Regions from separate parts of the Porphyromonas somerae genome, predicted to be linked through region 1. Evidence: riboswitches for the same ligand, from Rfam matches in the RefSeq annotation. Region 1 holds a riboswitch; each other region holds the start of a gene.
What was found. Region 1 has a riboswitch for cobalamin ahead of MWL85_RS00800 (TonB-dependent receptor plug domain-containing protein). Riboswitches for the same ligand answer to the same signal wherever they lie in the genome.
Positions count from the first base shown of each region.

Region 1 (6,334 bases):
TAAATCGGTGGGTAGTGGTGAGGTTCCAAAGTGCAAAGCCAGGGGCATCGCCATAGTAGGCATAGTATCTATCTGTCTGAAGCCTACCATGTAGCCCCGCCACAAGGTCGTAGTGCTTTTTGCGAAGCGTGTAGGTAGCACCCACTGTCCCCTTATGTTTCGAGGTGCCGTCTATTGGTCGCTCCACGATCACCGGCTTGCCATCGCCCTTCTTGGTGAGCTCCGAATCATACACATGGGTACTGGTATTGGTGAGCGTGTAGCCCATAGAGAGCTTCAGATACTTCACTGGTGCCCACGTCATGGCATACTCCAGCTCCCATATCTTGGCATCCTCAGCATTGATATACTGCATGGCACCATCTAGCTCTCGCCCTTCATCGCTTTGGTATTTAGAAGGCAATGGAACTGGGATTAGGGTAATCATATTATTGAGCTGATTATAAGAGCCGTATAGATGCATCGAGAGCTTCTTGCTAGGGTCATAGCTAAAGCCTAAAGAGAAGTAATCTGATACTTGAGGCTTCAGGTCGGGATTACCCAGATAGACCCTTAGCTTACTCATCATCGTCCGCTGATACTCGTAGTAGATCTCCTTAATGGTTGGAGTTTTGAACCCTCGACCATAGGTACCACGGAGTTGCAACCCACTCTCCCCAAAACGGTATTGCAGGGAGAGCTTTGGAGTGATATGGCTACCAAATGCTTTATGGTATAAATACCTCACGCCACCCGTGACATTAAATAGAGGAGTTACCTGCCACTCATCCTGAGCATAAGCCGAGAGGGTATAGGCCGATCCTGAGCCATTGGGCATACGATTGGGAGCAATCAAATGGTCCACAATCCCCTCCACACCAAAGGTAGCTTGATGGTCCGTGCCAAAGTACATAGAGCCCTTGGCATGAAGTAGGTATTGGCGTTGGTCGCTCTCCAAAGACGACTCTCCAGGCTGATAATAAAATGGCATCGGCACATAATGTAGCCTACCATCATCTAGGACCTCAGGCTGTAAATACTCATCTAGGTACCGACTGTAATAATCATAGTGGTAGGCGTGTCGGTCAAAGCTAGCTAAGAGATTAAAGGTCTGGTAGGCACTTGGTCGGTAGGTGGTCTCCACACTGGCTGCCTGGTCATTGTATCTCAGGTTGAACTGTCTCCACCGTGGACCCCCTGGCTTGTGATAAATACGCTTTTTGTAGAGCATACCTGTGCCACGCACCTCCCACTGCCTATTGGGTCGCCAAGCGATCTCTTGCTGGATACGATGATTATAAAAGGCACTAGTAGTCTCCGTAGTGCTATTTTCGTAAAGCTCCTTCCGGTAAAGCTCCTGCGTGCTATTTTGCCAACCATTGCTCCTATCACCAGAGTATTGGGTCACGCTTGAAAAGGTCTTGTATCCCCACGCAATGGTATTATTCTGCTGCCATTGCCCATACGACCCTAGGCGTGTGCTATTGACTACTGAAAGCGGCGTATCGGTATAGTCCTTGGTGATGATATTGATTACACCCGCAATGGCATCCGACCCATAAAGCGTAGAGGCTGCCCCCTTGACGATCTCGATCTTCTCTATCATAGAGGCACTGATCTTGCCGAGGTCGTTTTGCCCACCCACATCGCCATGTAGCCTACGGCCATTCACCAGCACCAAGATGTAGCTATTGCCTAGCCCGCCAAGAGTGATTCCACTTCCCATACCACTATTCAGAGCATCAAATGAAGGAGATATCGTGGTCAGAATACCATCTAGATTATGCCCCGAGATGCTGATCAAGTCTTGCTTCGACACCACCTCTGTACGCACTGGTGCTACCGCACTATAATGGCGGGTACCTGTTCCTGTCACCACCACCTCCTCCAGCTGATCCGAGAGCTGAATAGAATCCTTAGGAAGCGACTGAGCCTCTGCACCTACCCCATAAAGAGCACAGCAAAGCAGGCACCCAAACACGTGCCATACACTCCACCTTTTACGTGAGCACATAATATAATAACGATAAATAAATACACACGGATACTAGCCTGTTCCTGAGCCAAGAGTATCCATAAAAATACTAGGCAAGTAGGCAGGTCTCCCGACTTAGTCTTATCCCTTTCAATAGAAAAGCCTTCCCAGAGTAAATCCAGTGGCTTCAGAGAATATCTGAAAGGCGGAGGCAACCTACCTCCTCAAGACATTACGGTAGCAGGAACTGTTTTGGATTCTCACCAAATTCCCTATTAAATAGCCACTCATCGTACACAAGTGACCATACCCATCTGCTTTCTGCAAAGGTACCCAAAAGAAACACAAAAACAATAAAAATTAAGATTTATTTTCCACAACACGCAACACGCCACCCACCAGCAGAAAAAAGAATAGGCGATCACAGCCAAAACTGAGATGCAACTAAGCGATCGACGAGTTGCAACTAAGCAAACGGCGAGTTGCAACAAAGCAAACGCTTAGTTGCAACTCAATTAACGCCTTTATACCGCATTGGATATCAGCTCATTATAAAAGCAGTTTTAGCGACCAACACCTCACTCTACTTTACACTAAAAAATAGTAACCTCTCGTGCATCAGCCCAGACAAATCAATAGGCAGGAGTTGCGCATTAGAAAATCCTTACCGAGTGGAATTCAGCTGAGTGCCTATGGTTAAGGACCTCTGGAGGAGGTTCCAAAACAGCACCCGCCAGGGTGCCATTCAGATAGCCCCCGGTCAAGGCTCGTAGAGCCGAAGACCGGGGGGGAAATGGTACGATAATATCAATCGACCCTTGTGGTCGCACCCCCAAAAGGTTGTGCGACCACAAGGGTCGTAGGATTGGTCTACTCCGCCCCCGCCGGTCGTTCGGGGCTTTCGCCCCTCCGACACGGGGGCTAGCTGAGTGGCACCCTCGCGGGTGCTCTTATGCCCATATAAACGATACTTTCAATCAAATCTAACACCTATTGTTGAGACTTCTAATGCGTAACCCCTGTTACTATAGTGGATTAATCAATATATTCTTGGTACCTTAGTGCAACTATTGTAAATACGAGGTAGAGAAGTAAGTATGAATATTGCGATTATTGGCACAGGATATGTGGGGCTAGTGAGTGGCACCTGCTTTGCGGAGATGGGGGTAAATGTCTGCTGCATTGATAAGGATCAAACCAAGATTGAAGCACTCAGAAGGGGAGAAATACCAATATACGAGCCAGGACTGGCCGAGCTAGTGGCTAAGAATAGAGCCCAAGGACGTCTCTCCTTTTACACAGATTTGGGAGAGGTGATCAATGAGGTAGACATCCTCTTTATTGCTGTCGGCACCCCTACTGGCGAGGGCGGGGAAGCCGACCTTCAGTATGTATTTGCTGTAGCCGAGGAGATAGGACAATTGGCCACCAAGCACCTATTGGTGGTGACCAAGAGCACCATACCAGTGGGGACTACAGATCGGGTGGAGGAGATAATAAGGGCTGGGTATGCCAAGCGAGGGCTCGCAACACTCGAGCTAGACATGGCAAATAACCCTGAATTCTTAAAGGAGGGGGCAGCGATCAAAGACTTTATGAGCCCCGATCGTGTAGTGGTGGGGTACAAAAGCGACTATGCCAAGGAGCTGTTGCATCGGCTCTACAGACCCTTTCTGCTTAATAATTATCGTGTTATCAGCATGGATATCCACTCTTCGGAGCTCACTAAGTATGCCTCCAATGCGATGCTCGCCACTCGCATCAGTTTTATGAACGAGCTGGCCAACCTAGCAGAAGCAATAGGGGCAGATATCTCTCTTGTTCGGGAGGGTATGGGTTCGGACAAACGCATCGGTAAGGCCTTTTTGTACCCCGGCTGTGGCTATGGGGGCTCTTGCTTTCCAAAGGATGTACAGGCACTCGCCAGCACTGGCCGTGAGCATGGCCGGCCACTGACCATTATTGAGCAGGTGCATAAGGTGAATGAGTGGCAGAAGCTACGCCCCTACGAAAAAGTGGTAGAGCACCTAGGCGACCTCAAGGGGAAAAAGGTGGCAGTATGGGGACTGGCTTTTAAGCCTGAGACGGATGATATGCGACAAGCACCCTCTATCGTGGTGATTAATGAGCTGATCAAGGCAGGGGCAGAGGTATCCGCTTTTGATCCAATCGCCATTGAGAATGCCCGCAACATCTTGCCCTCGGGTGTCACTTATGGGCAAGATATATATGATGCGGTAGAGGGAGCAGATGCCCTTATTCTACTGACTGAGTGGAAGCAGTTTAGGCTCCCCAATTGGAAGCGTGTCAAGGAGCTAATGCGTGGAAATCTAGTAGTAGACGGGCGAAACATCTATCCGATGGAGGAGCTGGAGGCACTCGGCTTGGTATATACGGGAATAGGAATTAACTAATTAATAACAACAAAAGAATTATGAGAAAGTATTTTATCTATCTAGGAATTGCACTTGCAGGTATTGCTCTAAGTAGCTGCAGTAGTAAGCAAAAGACAAATGACGAGCAAACAGCAACCACCACAACTGAAACAGCCGTAGTGGCAGATGAGGGAGTGGACTTCTTTAAGGCTGTTCCTAAGGAGCAACTCGAGGGCGAGTGGACTGTCCAAAAGATCGGGGAGACGGAGATGACTGAGGTGAGCCTCACCCTCTCTTTTGACATTGCCAAGAATCGCTTCGCAGGCAACTTTGGCTGCAATGACTACATGGGCAACCTTGAATTTGACGACCCCACCGATGATGACTATGATGCCACGGAGATCGACTTCGATGACCTTGCTGGCACCCTAGCCCTCTGCGAGCATATGGATATTGAGAAGCAATTCACTCAGCTCCTCGATAAGGTTGAGCACTTTACCATCTCTGAAAATGGTGAGCTCTATCTACTTGACGACCACCGTAAGCTTCTAGCTACACTCGTACGCAAGTAACTCTCATTTGCTTTATGAGCAACAAAAAAGGCAGTCTTGACATTAAGCCGAGACTGCCTTTTATTATAGAGAGAAGGTCGGTAAAAATGGGTATATTTGCAGATAGTTATTAAGGAACATATATTAGGAAACGTATGCGACATTACCTATCACTGGCTGTGGCTCTCATAGCTATCACAGCAGCGGCTCTGCCGAGCTTTGGACAGAATAAATTGGATAACAGCCTCACGCCCAGAGAGGTTCTTCGCCTAAGAGAGGGTTGGCACTTCACTAGAGAAGACCAAAAGGCGTTTAGCAACCCCAAGTACGACGATAGCAAGTGGTCACAAGTGGTGGTGCCACACGATTGGGCCATCTATGGCCCTTATAGCCCAGAGATAGATAAGCAGTTCTTGGCCATTTCACAAGATGGTCAGAATACACCTATTTACCATATTGCCCGTACGGGTGGTCTACCACACGTAGGCGTTGGTTGGTACCGCAATACCTTTGCCCTAAAGGAGGGTTATCAGAGCTCCGACCGCACCTATCTACGAATAGATGGAGCGATGAGCAATGCAAGGGTCTTTATCAATGGCAAGGAGGCGATCTACTGGCCTTATGGGTACAGTCCGTTTCAGGTGGATATCACTGATTATATCAATCCACAAGAGAAGCTTCAGAGCATTGCCATTCGCTTAGAAAACCCTGACGAGACCTCTCGTTGGTATCCTGGTGCTGGGCTCTACCGCAATGTATGGGTTACCTTTGCCTCTGGGGTAAAGGTAGCCGAATGGGGCACTCAGATCACTACACCCAGAGTAGACAAGGAGTGGGCACAGGTGAATATCAAGACGACACTCGAAAACCATACCGCTATCGAGCCTGAGAGGATCTCTATCCGTACTGCACTTCTTGAAGGAGGAAATGAGGTGGCGGTAATGGAGAATTCTGGCAGCGAGCTAATGGGAAATCTACTGGAGCAGAATATCAAGCTCCAACACCCCAAGCTGTGGGATCTCAATGAGCCCAACCTATACACTGCCCTTACTCAGGTATTTGTAGATGGCGAGCTGGTGGATAGCTACCAAACGAGATTCGGGGTGAGAACGATTGAGCTACGCCCCGATGATGGCTTTTATCTCAATGGTAAGAAGGTGATGATTCAGGGCGTCTGTCTGCATCACGACCTAGGCCCATTGGGCGGAGCAAGCCACAAGAGGGGATATGAGAGGCAGATTCGACTGATGAAGGATATGGGTGTGAATGCTATTCGCACTTCGCACAATATGCCAGCCCCTGAGTTGATTGAAGCTTGCAACGAGATGGGGATGATGGTGATGGCTGAGAGCTTTGATGAGTGGGCACGCCCTAAGGTGAAGAATGGTTACCACCTCTACTTTGAGGAGTGGGCAGATCGTGACCTCACCAATCTTGCGAGAGCTTTCCGCAAT
Region 1 is NZ_AP025559.1:201,573-207,906, reverse strand. Features, by position in the region: gene MWL85_RS00800 (TonB-dependent receptor plug domain-containing protein) at 1-1,993, opposite strand, end outside; cobalamin riboswitch at 2,058-2,283, opposite strand; gene MWL85_RS00795 (UDP-glucose dehydrogenase family protein) at 3,052-4,368, shown strand; gene MWL85_RS00790 (META domain-containing protein) at 4,389-4,901, shown strand; gene MWL85_RS00785 (glycoside hydrolase family 2 TIM barrel-domain containing protein) at 5,036-6,334, shown strand, end outside.

Region 2 (6,334 bases), 860 kb from region 1:
AATGACATTAAGGTCGCTTTGACTCACTTACCTTCCGAAGAGGTAAAGGTAGGAGTGGAAGCTGGAAATGCTACCCAATTGGAGGCCTATAACAAAGCTCATGGGACTACCTATGTAATGTTGCCTGCAGAGATGTATAGCATAGATAAAGAGATAGCTTTCGAAAGTGGCGAATCCATCAAATCTTTGGGCTTGAAAATTAAAGACCTCGTCTTTAATCCTGCGTACACTTATGCTCTTCCTATAAAGTTGACAAACTCAAATAAGTGCATTATTGATGCCGAGAGCGAGGTTCTTCTTGTCCTAGAGCAGAGAATCAGCACAAAGGCTCTTAGAATAGTTGGCTCTGGCTCGGAGGATGGATCTATGTTCCCCAACGACTTTAAGGTAGACACTTGGACACTTGAAGTGATGGTGAATAGAGCTTCATATAATGAAAATAACCGCTCAATCTGTGGTACCAAGCTGGTAACAGGCTCTAGTATGAACGACGAGATCTACATTCGCTTTGGTGACGTAACTATTAAGCCTAATCAGCTACAGATAAAGACTGGAAATTCACAGATTGATATTCCTGAGGAAGCTTTGGCAGCAGAGCCAAATACCTGGTATATGCTCGGCTTTAAGTACGATGGTAAGGCTAATTCAGTATATGTCAATGGTGTGAAAGTCATAGAGCGCGAGATCCGTACTGGAGCTTATGGACTCACTGGTTTCTGGATTGGCGGTAGCAATGAGCTGATTCGTGAGGTACGCTTCTGGAAGTCGGCACGTACCGACAAGGAGATCCTCGACAACACCTGGAAGCTAGTAGATGCCAATGATGATAACCTACTTCTATACTACCCTCTCAATGGTAAAAAGAGAAATGTAGAAACAGGTGAAATCACAGAGGACGAGTCTATGCTATGGGATTGGAGTAAGAGCCAAAAGCACCTAAGCATGCCTAGTGGTGCAAAGTTCGTAAATAACGGTAGCGAACCTTTTATCTTCCCTATTCCATAAATACTTAACTGAACAGTAATAGATAAGCCGAAGGATGAGCTCATTCTTCGGCTTATCTGCTTTTTCAGGACATAAATTGTTATCATCATTAATTATTGTTATCTTTGTAGGGAGTATGGGGAATTAGCTCATCTGGCTAGAGCGCTACAATGGCATTGTAGAGGTGACCGGTTCGAGTCCGGTATTCTCCACTTTCTTTATATCCTCGGCGTTACTGCCGAGGATTTTTGTTTCTGAATATAATGCTATCAGGTCTATAAAAATAGGTATCTTTGTAGTGCATTTGTGGAGGTGATAGAGTTCACCTCTTGGGAAACTGGTGTGAGTCCAGTACAGTACCCGCTGCTGTAAGTCTTGATGGGCTGAGAAGCCTTGACAGCACCCCGATCGTTTGCCACTGCCCATGTGGGCGGGAAGGTACGGAGGTGTATGAGATAAGTCAGAAGACCGACAGATGCATTTTACCGTATTATAAAACCTATTTAATCAACTTTCGGGAGTTAAAGTAATATGAATAATCCAGTTCTTTACATCATTAAGAGGGATGGCGTGCAGGAGCCATTTACCCCCTCTAAGATTGAAAACGCTATTCTCAAGGCCTACGTAGCGAGTGGCAACGGAGATAATTATGGTGAGGTACAGCAGGTAACTTGCCAGGTATTGTCGCACATAGAGCAGACTACCATTTCGGTAGAGGAGGTACAAGACATTGTGGAGGGCGAGCTGATGAAGGTGCGCCCCGATGTGGCGAAGCGCTACATTATCTATAGGGAGTGGCGCAATACGCAGCGGCACAAACGCACCGACCTCAAGAAGTCTTTTGATGGGATTGTACGGATCGATGAAAATGATATCAATCTGAGCAATGCCAATATGAGTAGCCACACTCCAGCTGGTCAGATGATGACCTTCGCGAGTGAGGTCTCCAAGGACTATGCCTACCGCTATCTACTCTCCCCCGAATTTGCCGAAGCACACAGGCGTGGGGATATCCACATACACGACCTCGACTACTACCCCACCAAGACCACCACTTGTGTACAGTACGATCTGAAGGATCTCTACGAACGGGGTTTCCACACAAAGAATGGGAGTATCCGTACTCCTCAGAGCATCCAGAGCTACGCCACTCTTGCAACGATCATTTTCCAAACCAATCAAAATGAGCAGCACGGAGGGCAGGCAATCCCCGCCTTTGACTACTTTATGGCACCTGGGGTATACAAGTCGTTTGTGAAGCACTTGGCAGAGCTGATTCCCTTTATGGTAAAGGCTAGAAGTGGTGAGGGGAACCTTGAGAGGAAGGCACTGCGAACGATGATTACCGACGCTGTAGGCAACATCATGCCGAGTGCGGGGGAGATTCGCGGGCTATATGATGAGCTCTCCAAGGTGACTAACGATGCTATCGCCTACGAAGATCTGGAGATGATGGTGGCGGAGGCTCGCGAACTAACCAGGCGAGATACGCACCAGGCGATGGAGGGATTTATCCACAATCTCAATACGATGCACTCCAGAGGCGGCAACCAGGTGGTCTTTAGCTCGATTAACTACGGCACCGATACCAGTGCCGAGGGGCAGATGGTGATCGAGGAGTTGATGGAAGCGACGATGGAGGGACTAGGAGCTGGAGGTGAGGTGCCAGTTTTCCCCATTCAGATATTTAAGGTGAAGGAGGGGGTCTCTTATTCGGAGCGTGACTATGAATTGGCAATTACCGACTTTGATGCTGCGATGAGGGGCGAGCTAGAGTTTGAAGCACCCAACTTCTATCTATTCCTAAAAGCGTGCAAGACCACAGCAAGGGCACTCTTCCCCAACTTCCTATTCCTCGACACCCCCTTCAATCAAAATAAACTTTGGCGTGCCGATGATCCTAATCGTTATCTGTATGAGATTGCAACGATGGGTTGTCGCACCCGTGTCTTTGAGAATATCAATGGGATACAAAGTTCAGTGGGCAGGGGCAATCTCTCCTTTACCACTATCAACCTACCAAGGCTGGCGATTGAGGCTCGTCGTGCTGCGGAGCGCGAGTGCGGTTCGGTTGCCGACTCTGGCCGGATCTTGAGCGTATCTATCCAAAAGCTAAAGGAGTCGCTACGAGAGATGGCACTACTAGTTGGCGAACAGTTGCATGAGCGATATCTCTACCAACGGAGTGCACTGGCACGTCAGTTCCCATTCATGATGGGCAACGATGTATGGAAGGGAGGCGGTGCTTTGAAACCCAATGACAAGGTAGGCTCGGTATTGGATAGCGGTACGCTGGGAATTGGATTTATCGGCGGTCACAATGCGATGTATGCACTTTATGGTATGGGACACGGCGAGAGCTCTGCTGCGTGGGAGACTTTGCGGGAGTGCCTAGTGGTACTGAATGAGGTGGCAGGCGAGATGAAGGCGAAGTATCACCTCAATTACTCGGTACTCGCCACTCCTGCCGAGGGGCTTTCGGGTCGCTTTACTAAGCTCGACGTGAAGCGGTACGGCAAGATACCTGGGGTCAATGATCGAGAGTACTATATCAATTCATTTCATATCGATGTAAAGGAGGAGGTACGCATCGCGGATAAGATCAGGCTAGAGGCTCCATTCCACGCACTCACGCTTGGTGGGCATATTACCTATATAGAGCTGGATGGTGAAGCGAAGAAAAACATTCGTGCGATCGTAAAGATCGTGAAGCTGATGAAGGACAATCAGATTGGCTACGGCTCTATCAACCACCCAATTGACACCTGTAGGAGTTGCCACTATAAGGGAGTGATCTACGACCGTTGCCCAATCTGCGGAAGCGAGGATATCCAACGCATGAGGCGGATCACGGGCTATCTCACTGGTGACCTCGCCTCGTGGAACTCTGCCAAGCGTGCCGAGGAGCGGGACCGTGTAAAGCATCATTAACTAAGCTAATTAAAGATGATGGATGTACTGAAGCAACTACTCCTAGGTGGGGATATCGCTTCTTCGATGTTTGTACTCGCTTTAGTGGTGACAGTGGGCACTGCACTAAGCAAGGTAAAGGTACGAGGGTTTTCACTCGGGGTCACCTGGGTACTCTTTGTGGGGATATTGATGGGCCACTTAGGCCTATCAATGGATCCTCACGTGCTCTCCTTTGTGAAAGAGAGTGGGATGATCCTTTTTATCTTTGGTATTGGTATGATCGTAGGGCCAGGATTCTTTGCCACCTTCAAGCAAGGAGGCGTATCTCTGAATCTACTCTCTATCGCATCAGTCTTTTTCTCACTAGTCGTCACCTACCTCATCTACCGTTTTTCAAGCGAACAGATAGCCACATTGATGGGTATCCTAGGGGGTGCGGTGACCAACACCCCTTCGCTTGCATCGGCACAGGAGACAGCACGAATGCTCTCGGGAAGTACCCCACAAGATATCGGCATAGGTTATGCCCTTGGTTATCCAGTTGCCATTGTTGGGATGGTGGTCACCCTTTCAATCATCAAGTGGATCTTTAAGATAGATGTGGCACGTGAGGAGAAGGAATTGGAGGAGAGGGAGCAGGCGAAGAAACGAGAAGCCCTAGTCTACTCTCTAGAGGTGACCAATCCTGCCCTCTTCGGGATGGATATCTACCACGTAAAGATGCTACTAGAGAAGTACGAGGTAGTCATCTCGCGTATCTTGCACGAAGGCACTGGCGAGGTGGAGATGGCTAGCTCCAATTCAAAAATCTATGAGGGCGATAAGCTCTTGGTTATCTCGGAGCAAGACGAGGTGGAGACCATCGCTGCCTTCGTAGGTCGTCGGCTCGAGATGAGCGATGCCACTTGGTTTAAACTCGATAATACCTTGGTATCGCACCGTGTGCTAGTGACGCACCCCAATATCACTGGCAAGAGCATTGAGCAACTCAAGTTTAGGACACTCTACAATGTCAATGTCTCACGCCTTTATCGTGCTGGCGTCCACTTAATCGCTAAGCCCGACCTTCGTCTACAAGTAGGTGATACGGTGGTGATTGTAGGACAAGAGGAGGACGTAAAACATGTGGAGAAGATACTTGGCAACTCAGCTACCAACCTAAGGCGACCCAATCTGCTGGTACTCTTCTTGGCACTACTGCTAGGTGTCCTCGTTGGGAGCTTGGAGATACAGCTCTCCGGAATGAGTATGCCGGTGAAGCTCGGCTTTTCAGGCGGCACACTGATTGTAGCCATATTACTGAGCAACTTCGGAACAAAGTTTAGGCTCAACACTCACAATACCGAGAGTGCCAATATGATGATACGGGAGATAGGGATTACCCTCTTCCTAGCCTGCGTAGGACTGAGTGTCGGGGGTAGCTTTGTGGAAAAGCTCATGAGTGGTGGCTTTGTCTGGATGGGCTACGCAGCACTGATGATGTTGATTCCGCTTTGGATCACCCTCGTGATTGGACGCCTTTGGCTCAAACTAGATTACTTCACCCTCTTAGGGTATGTGGCTGGAAATATGACCTTTGCCCCAGCCCTATCGCTTACCCCAGATGCCACTAAAAACAATATCCCCTCGGTGGTCTATGCTACCGTCTATCCAGTCACCCTCTTCCTACGAGTGATGGCGGCACAGTGGATGATCTTACTACTAACCTAGGTGGTATGCTCCATCTGCTCAAGGTAATTCCCGAGACCATCCTCGATGGCGATGGGATAAGGTATAGCATCTACTTGGCAGGGTGCCGGCACGCCTGCCCTGGTTGCCACAACCCGATCAGCTGGTCGCCACAGGCAGGAGAGCCACTGACGGAGGAGCGGATAGGCAACATAATAGAGGAGATTAAGGGCAACTTCCTACTCGATGGCGTCACCTTCAGTGGCGGAGACCCCTTCTACAACCCCACCGACTTCGGTCCTCTACTCAGAAGAGTGCGAGAGGAGACGGGACTAAGCATCTGGTGCTACACAGGCTACCTTTACGAAGAACTGCTGGAGGATCCAGAGCGAGCACCGCTACTAGAGTGGATTGATGTATTGGTCGATGGTCCCTTTGAGAAGCGATTGTACGACCCCACCCTTTCCTTCAGAGGCAGTAGCAATCAACGAATTATCCACCTAAAAGCTAAGCGATAGGTCTAGCTTCACTCCCCATGGACCTTTGGAGTGAGCCTTAAGCGGAGAGAGGCGACGATAGACGTCAATGCGCACCACCTTGAGTATATTCTCCAGCCCAAAGCCCACCTCAGCATAGACTTGGTCCTGCATCTCAGTAGTATGCACAGGGAGTACGAATAGTTCATTACCCGTAGCTTGTCGGTTCTTAGCAGTGAGGTTACCATAGAGGAAGTTGGCCGTCAGCACACCCCGAAGTCGCAACTTATTGA
Region 2 is NZ_AP025559.1:2,067,362-2,073,695, forward strand. Features, by position in the region: gene MWL85_RS08910 (BT_3987 domain-containing protein) at 1-1,005, shown strand, start outside; tRNA gene MWL85_RS08915 (tRNA-Ala) at 1,123-1,196, shown strand; cobalamin riboswitch at 1,272-1,475, shown strand; gene MWL85_RS08920 (anaerobic ribonucleoside triphosphate reductase) at 1,516-3,915, shown strand; gene MWL85_RS08925 (putative transporter) at 3,931-5,607, shown strand; gene nrdG (anaerobic ribonucleoside-triphosphate reductase activating protein) at 5,613-6,083, shown strand; gene MWL85_RS08935 (DUF5686 family protein) at 6,066-6,334, opposite strand, start outside.
Region 2: it holds a riboswitch for cobalamin, as region 1 does, so the genes downstream of both, MWL85_RS08920 (anaerobic ribonucleoside triphosphate reductase) here and MWL85_RS00800 (TonB-dependent receptor plug domain-containing protein) in region 1, are expected to answer to the same signal.

Region 3 (6,334 bases), 750 kb from region 1:
TACCATAGATCTTTTCTCGGCTGTAGCCATGAATTTCGGGCAGTCCATTGCCATTCCACAGGAGGTCTTTCTCCTCTTCCGTCAGCTCCCGATAGGGGCGATGGATAGGGAAGTTGAGCTTTTCTGTCTTGCGGATAAAGTCTTTCTGCCACTCGCTCATCTTGGCTCCACGCCACGGCATGACGCACTCCTCGTAGAGGGAGAGATTTTTATTCTGAATCACTAAATCCTCATCAATCCCCAGTACTTGGCTGTACCCCTCGCAGGTGGGGCAGGCGCCAACGGAGCTATTGAAGCTAAAGAGTTTATCGGAAGGCTCCTCAAAGGTGATGCCATCCAGCTCGAAGCGGTCGCTGAAGGTAGCCACCCCTTCGTCGTGCACAATTAGTGCTGTTCCTCTCCCCTCAAAGAAGGCTGTCTCCACTGAATTTCCTAGTCGATTATTGGTGGCATCGTTATCTGGTTGCACCACCAATCGATCAATGACGAGTGATAGGTCTTTGGCGGTACGAGGCAACTTTGCTCCCTCCTGTAAGAGGTCTTGGATTCGCTCCACCTTGTCTTTCACCAAGACACGGCTAAAGCCATTGGCAAGCTGTAGCTCCAGGTGCTCCGCCACCGTACGCCCTTGTGGCAGTGTGATGGGGGCACAAACCATATACTTACTCCCCTCGGGAAGACTATTGACATACTCCAGCACATCTCTCGTGGTGTGCCGCTTCACCTCCTGACCACTGATGGGGCTAAAGGTATGTCCTACCCTCGCATAGAGCATTCGGAGGTAGTCGTAGATTTCAGTGACGGTGCCGACGGTAGAGCGAGGGCTACGATTAAACTTCCTCTGCTCAATCGCAATGGCCGGTGGAATGCCACTGATCAGATCGGCTTCGGGCTTTGCCATTTTGCTGACAAACTGACGTGCGTAGACGCTTAGGCTCTCTACATACCTTCGCTGTCCCTCGGCATAGAGCGTATCAAAGGCGAGCGACGACTTACCGCTACCGCTCAGCCCTGTAATCACAATCAATTGGTCGCGCGGGATATCTAGCGACACCCCCTTGAGGTTATGCACCCTTACCCCCTTAAGTATGATATCATTCATTATATATATACACTTGAAATATCTACAAAACTACTAAAATTATCAGAGCCACTACCCAGTGCCCCATTTTATTGTGCAAAATAGTCGGTTACTTGCAAAATAATAGGTACCTTTGCGGTTGCGTTTCACCCCGTAGGGTCGTGTACCCGTGTCGGGAGACCGTGGGGCGCAGAGTTTAATCACTAATTATTTACAAATCAAAGATGGCAACAGTTATCAGATTGCAAAGACACGGTCGCAAGGGTTACCCTGTATACAAGATTGTAGTGACCGACAAGCGTGCCCCTCGTGATGGCCGCTTCGTAGAGATTTTGGGGACTTATAACCCTAATACCCACCCAGCAACTATCGACCTGAAGTTCGATAGAGCACTCTATTGGGTGAACGTGGGTGCCACCCCATCCGATACCGCACGCAGCATCCTCTCACGCGAAGGTGTGATGATGATGAAGCACCTACAAGGCGGTGTGAAGAAGGGTGTATTTTCAGAGGAAGAGGCTCAGAAGCGCTTTGAGGCGTGGAAGCAAGGCAAGAACTCTGAGGTAGCTCAGATCAAGAGCAAGGACGAGGCAGCTAAGCGTGAAGCAGCTAAGAAAGCACTAGAGGCTGAGCGTGAGGTGAATAAGGCTCGTGAGGCTGCTCTAGCTGAGAAGAAGGCTGAGGAGGAGAAGGCAAAGGCAGAAGCTGAAGCAGCTGCAAAGGCTGAGGCAGAGGCTGCTACCGAAGCTGAGGCTCCAGCAGAGGAGGCTCCCGCTACTGAAGAGTAAGCGACGTCGCCTAGCATACAAAAAGGGGTGGTGCAACCAACAGTTGCACCACCCCTTTATATTTAAGCAGCTCGCCTACGTGAGATGCACTCTACAGAACATAAATTTCAAATAGATCATTTGAATCTACGGCCTAACTATTCTCTTTGATATTTAGGACAATTTGAAATCTTTTGGTTACATTTGCAAAGAATATAAGATGTTAACGGTGCCATAACCCTATCCTTAGGGCGATTGGTGAAAAGGAAACTAGGTGCAAATCCTAGACAGTACCCGCTGCTGTAAGCTCCAAATAGCTTAGCTAATCTATCAAAATACCACTTAGAGCATAGTGTCTCTTGGGAAGGTGTGCGAAAGCTGGAGTAAGTCAGAAGACCTGCCGATAACTGCTTTAATGGCTTCCGAGGCACTGAAGCATTAGAGATAGAGGGATACTTATTAAGCTTACAATGTTGCATTGGCAACGGCTAATTCTAGAGAAACAAAAACATAATTAACTCCTAAACTCTAGTCAACCTGCTACTCTATTACATCTCCGCACGAAAGCCATTTGACACTGAATAAATGTATTCAGCGATCGCCATACCAATGGAGGCTGCTGATTATAAGAAACTTAGAATAGATGTAATGAGTATGAGAACAAAGAAAGTCTGGCTATTTCTAGCACTGGTGGGCCTCTTATTCTCGGGTTGCTATCGATACGATGATTGTGACCTATGGGGAGAGATTGCAAATATCAAGAAGGAGATTGCCCAAACAAAAGCTGACATCTCTACCCTGCAAAAGGTGGTGAAAGCACAGCAAGAGAAAAAGACCATTGATGAGATCAATGAGATTGATGGCGGCTACGAAATCAAATTCAATGACGGAACAAAAGTCACCATCAAAAATGGCTTAGATGCCCCTGAACTTGGGATCCAGGAGGAAGAGGGCATATATTACTGGACACTTGGTGGCAAAGACCAATGGCTCAAAGATAAGAATGGCAATAAAATTCCTGTTGCTGGAAAAGACGGCAAGGATGGAGTAGATGGTCAAGATGGTCACTCACCTGTTATAGGGGTGGATAAAGATGGTTACTGGACCCTAGATGGCGAAAGGATCAAGAACGATCAGGGTAAGGAGATACAAGCTGTGGGAAAAGATGGCGACTCCTTTTTCCAATCTGTCCGAAATGAAAGCAATGCAGTGGTATTTGTCCTTGCCAATGGGGAGGAGATTACTATCCCAAAAACAGGATTTGAGATATTTGCCTTTGAGAAGCCTGAAGGAGAGTACCACTATCACGTATTCAAATTCAATGAAGCAAGGAATATTAAGCTGACCGCTGAGGATATAGCTACTATTGAGGAGATTAAGGTGCCAGAAGGGTGGAGCCTTCAAATCAATGCCCAAAAGAAAATGGTTCGCATCAAAGCACCAAAGCAAACACCAGGGCAATCATACAATGGTGGAATCATCACCCTGATGGGGCTAGGAAGAAATGGTGCTACCTACCTTGCTTCAATTGAGGTGATTGCATCGATTGACTATACAGATCCTGCAGGCACCTTTGTAGTATGCGAAGGGAATATGACCACAGTCAATGGTACCATAGTCTATTACGACAAGAATAATAATGAGTATCTCAATATCTTTGAGAATGCCAATAACCATTTGGAGATAGGCAATGTGGTCCAAGACATGTATATGGCAAATGGCAAGATCTATCTCATCACACAAAATGGTGACCGCATGAATGGTGCTGGACGCTTTGTGGTGTGTGATGCCCGTACTATGAAGATGGAGTATGCCGATTCGTTTGTATTCAAATCTCCTAAGGGAGAGGGCACATGGCCACAGCACATAGTGATCTGCAATGATTCTCTTGGATATGTACAATGGTCCGATAGCAATATGGAGCAGACCTCTGGTATCATCAAGATTGTCTATAAAAATAGGAAACTAAAGATAGATAAGACCGTAGAGGGAACCTTTGGAAAGTTTACCACAGAGGGGGCTATCAAAACCCGTCTCGTCTTCTCTCGCGGAAAAGTTTACGCTGCCTGTGGACACGGGATGGTTATCATTGATCCTAAAACTAACTCTATCAGCAAGCGTCTAGAGTACAAGGGGCGTCAGGCGAAAGGTATCGTAAAGGGAGCTAATGGACATATATTTGTGCCCTTCGCGGGTGAGTTTAAGGGAAATCAGCAGTGGAATACAGAGTTTACCTCCGATCCAATCATTGTGGAGATGGATCATGAAGGGACAGTAATCCAAGAGCATAAGATGCCAAATACTGTAGTCTTCCCTGTGGCTACCTGGAGTCCAGCAATTGGCATTTGTGCTAGCTTTACTGAGCCACATCTCTACTTTGTAGATGTTGCGGAATTCAACGCTTCTACAGCATCACGATACAATTATGAGACAAAGAAGCTCGACCTCCATTATGTGCCAGCGTTCAAGGAAGGCTACTCTTTCTATAATATTTATGGAATTATGGGAGTGCATCCTACCACTGGGCATCTCTGGGTAGGTAGAACGGCAGCGTATGTTGACTCTGATATCTTTGAGTATGATGTGACGGTTGATCCTATTAAACAACTGAATAAATATCACTACCCTACCCAAAGGGGTGCAAGTACGGCAGGTATTGACTTCGCTTACAGATTTAGTGATGAGTTTATCAATAAATAACTTGATTTTATATTGAAATATTGTGTGCAGACTAAAGTAGGAATAATTACTCTAGTCTGCACACCTATCTTTTTCTATACATTGTATGTTAAAGTTGATAGAAGCAACTAAAGCTTTAAGGGGAGTGGTATTAACGATCACTTTGCTATGCTTCACAACCCTCTCGGCGTGGGCACAGCTCGATAGCGTGTATCTACTACCCGACCTTACCGTAACGGCACAGCAACACCGAGAGGTGATTCCAGGGTTGAAGCTTGAAGGCAAACAGCTACAGAAATTGAGTAGCATATCAATTGCTGATGCCGTAAGGTATTTTTCAGGAATACAGATTAAGGATTATGGCGGACTAGGCGGCTTGAAAACGGTAGATGTGCGAGGCATGGGTACCAATCATCTCGGCGTGTTTTACAATGGGATCAAGCTTGGAAATGCACAAAATGGGCAAATTGATCTTGGTAAGTTTTCACTAGACAATGTGGAAGCGGTAAGCCTTTATAATGGGCAGAAGAGCGATCTCTTTCAGCCAGCTCAGCACTTCGCTTCGGCCTCCTCCATTTATATTGAAACTAGGCAGCCGACTTTCAGTAAAGGTAAGCGTACCAACCTTCGGGCACATCTTCGTGCTGGCTCCTTTGCCACGGTGATTCCATCCGTCTTGGTAGAGCAAAAGCTCCCCAATGACTTTGCCCTGAGTGCCAATGTGGAGTTTGTCTCCTCTAGTGGTAAATACCCATTTAGGTACAAGCGAGTATTTGAGGATGGCACCATTGCCTATGATACCGTGGCAGTTCGGCAGAATGGCGATATCACTGCAATTAGGGCCGAGTTGGCTCTTTTTAAGAAAATGGAGGAGGGTAAATGGGACCTACAAGGGTACTACTACCACTCTAAAAGAGGATTGCCTGGCCCCATTATTCGTAACGTATTTCAGCACGGACAACGGCTAGAAGACCAAAACTTCTTCTTCCAAGGGAAGCTGACTAAAAAGGTGAATGAGTGGTATAGCATACAGGCTCAAGCAAAGTATGCCAATGACTATACCCGCTATCTTGATGAAGAGTGGACCAGCCCTCTATATGTGGATAATAAATATGAGCAGCACGAAGTTTATGCCACCATAGCTCAAGAGTTTATTGCTACCAAGTGGCTAAGATTTGGCCTCTCGACTGATGCTAGATACAACACATTGAATGCCAACCTTGTCAACTTTTCATACCCCAAGCGTCTGACACTTATGGGAGTAGTTTCTGGTGAGGTAAGCTTTCGGTGGATTACCTTTCAGGCAGCTTTGTTGGGCACCATGGTACGAGAGAGTGTGGAGCGCAATGTTGGGGCACCACCCAAAAATGTGCTGACCCCCTCTTTCTTCTTATCTCTCAAGCCATTCAAAGAGGTGGATCTAAAGATTCATACCTTTTACAAAAATATATTTAGGATGCCCACTTTTAACGACCTCTACTATACCTTTATTGGGAATGCTGTGCTCCGACCAGAGTATGCTGAGCAGTACGACTTCGGCATAAGCTACCGATGGCGACCCAAGGGCTCATCGGTCGTGAAGTACGCTGATGCTCGTGTGGAGAGCTACTTCAATAAGATTAAGGATAAGATTGTAGCCGTACCCGCCGGTAATATGTTCCGATGGACCATGCTCAATCTAGGTAAAGTAGATATATTCGGGACCGAAGCCAACCTAGACCTCGCTGTGGAGCCTATTGAGCAGCTAGTCACTACACTTCGGCTAAGCTATACGTATGAGAAGGCTCTTGATGTGACGAGTCCCAAA
Region 3 is NZ_AP025559.1:2,175,312-2,181,645, reverse strand. Features, by position in the region: gene uvrA (excinuclease ABC subunit UvrA) at 1-1,102, opposite strand, end outside; gene MWL85_RS09295 (30S ribosomal protein S16) at 1,306-1,869, shown strand; cobalamin riboswitch at 2,059-2,267, shown strand; gene MWL85_RS09290 (DUF5074 domain-containing protein) at 2,503-4,548, shown strand; gene MWL85_RS09285 (TonB-dependent receptor) at 4,634-6,334, shown strand, end outside.
Region 3: it holds a riboswitch for cobalamin, as region 1 does, so the genes downstream of both, MWL85_RS09290 (DUF5074 domain-containing protein) here and MWL85_RS00800 (TonB-dependent receptor plug domain-containing protein) in region 1, are expected to answer to the same signal.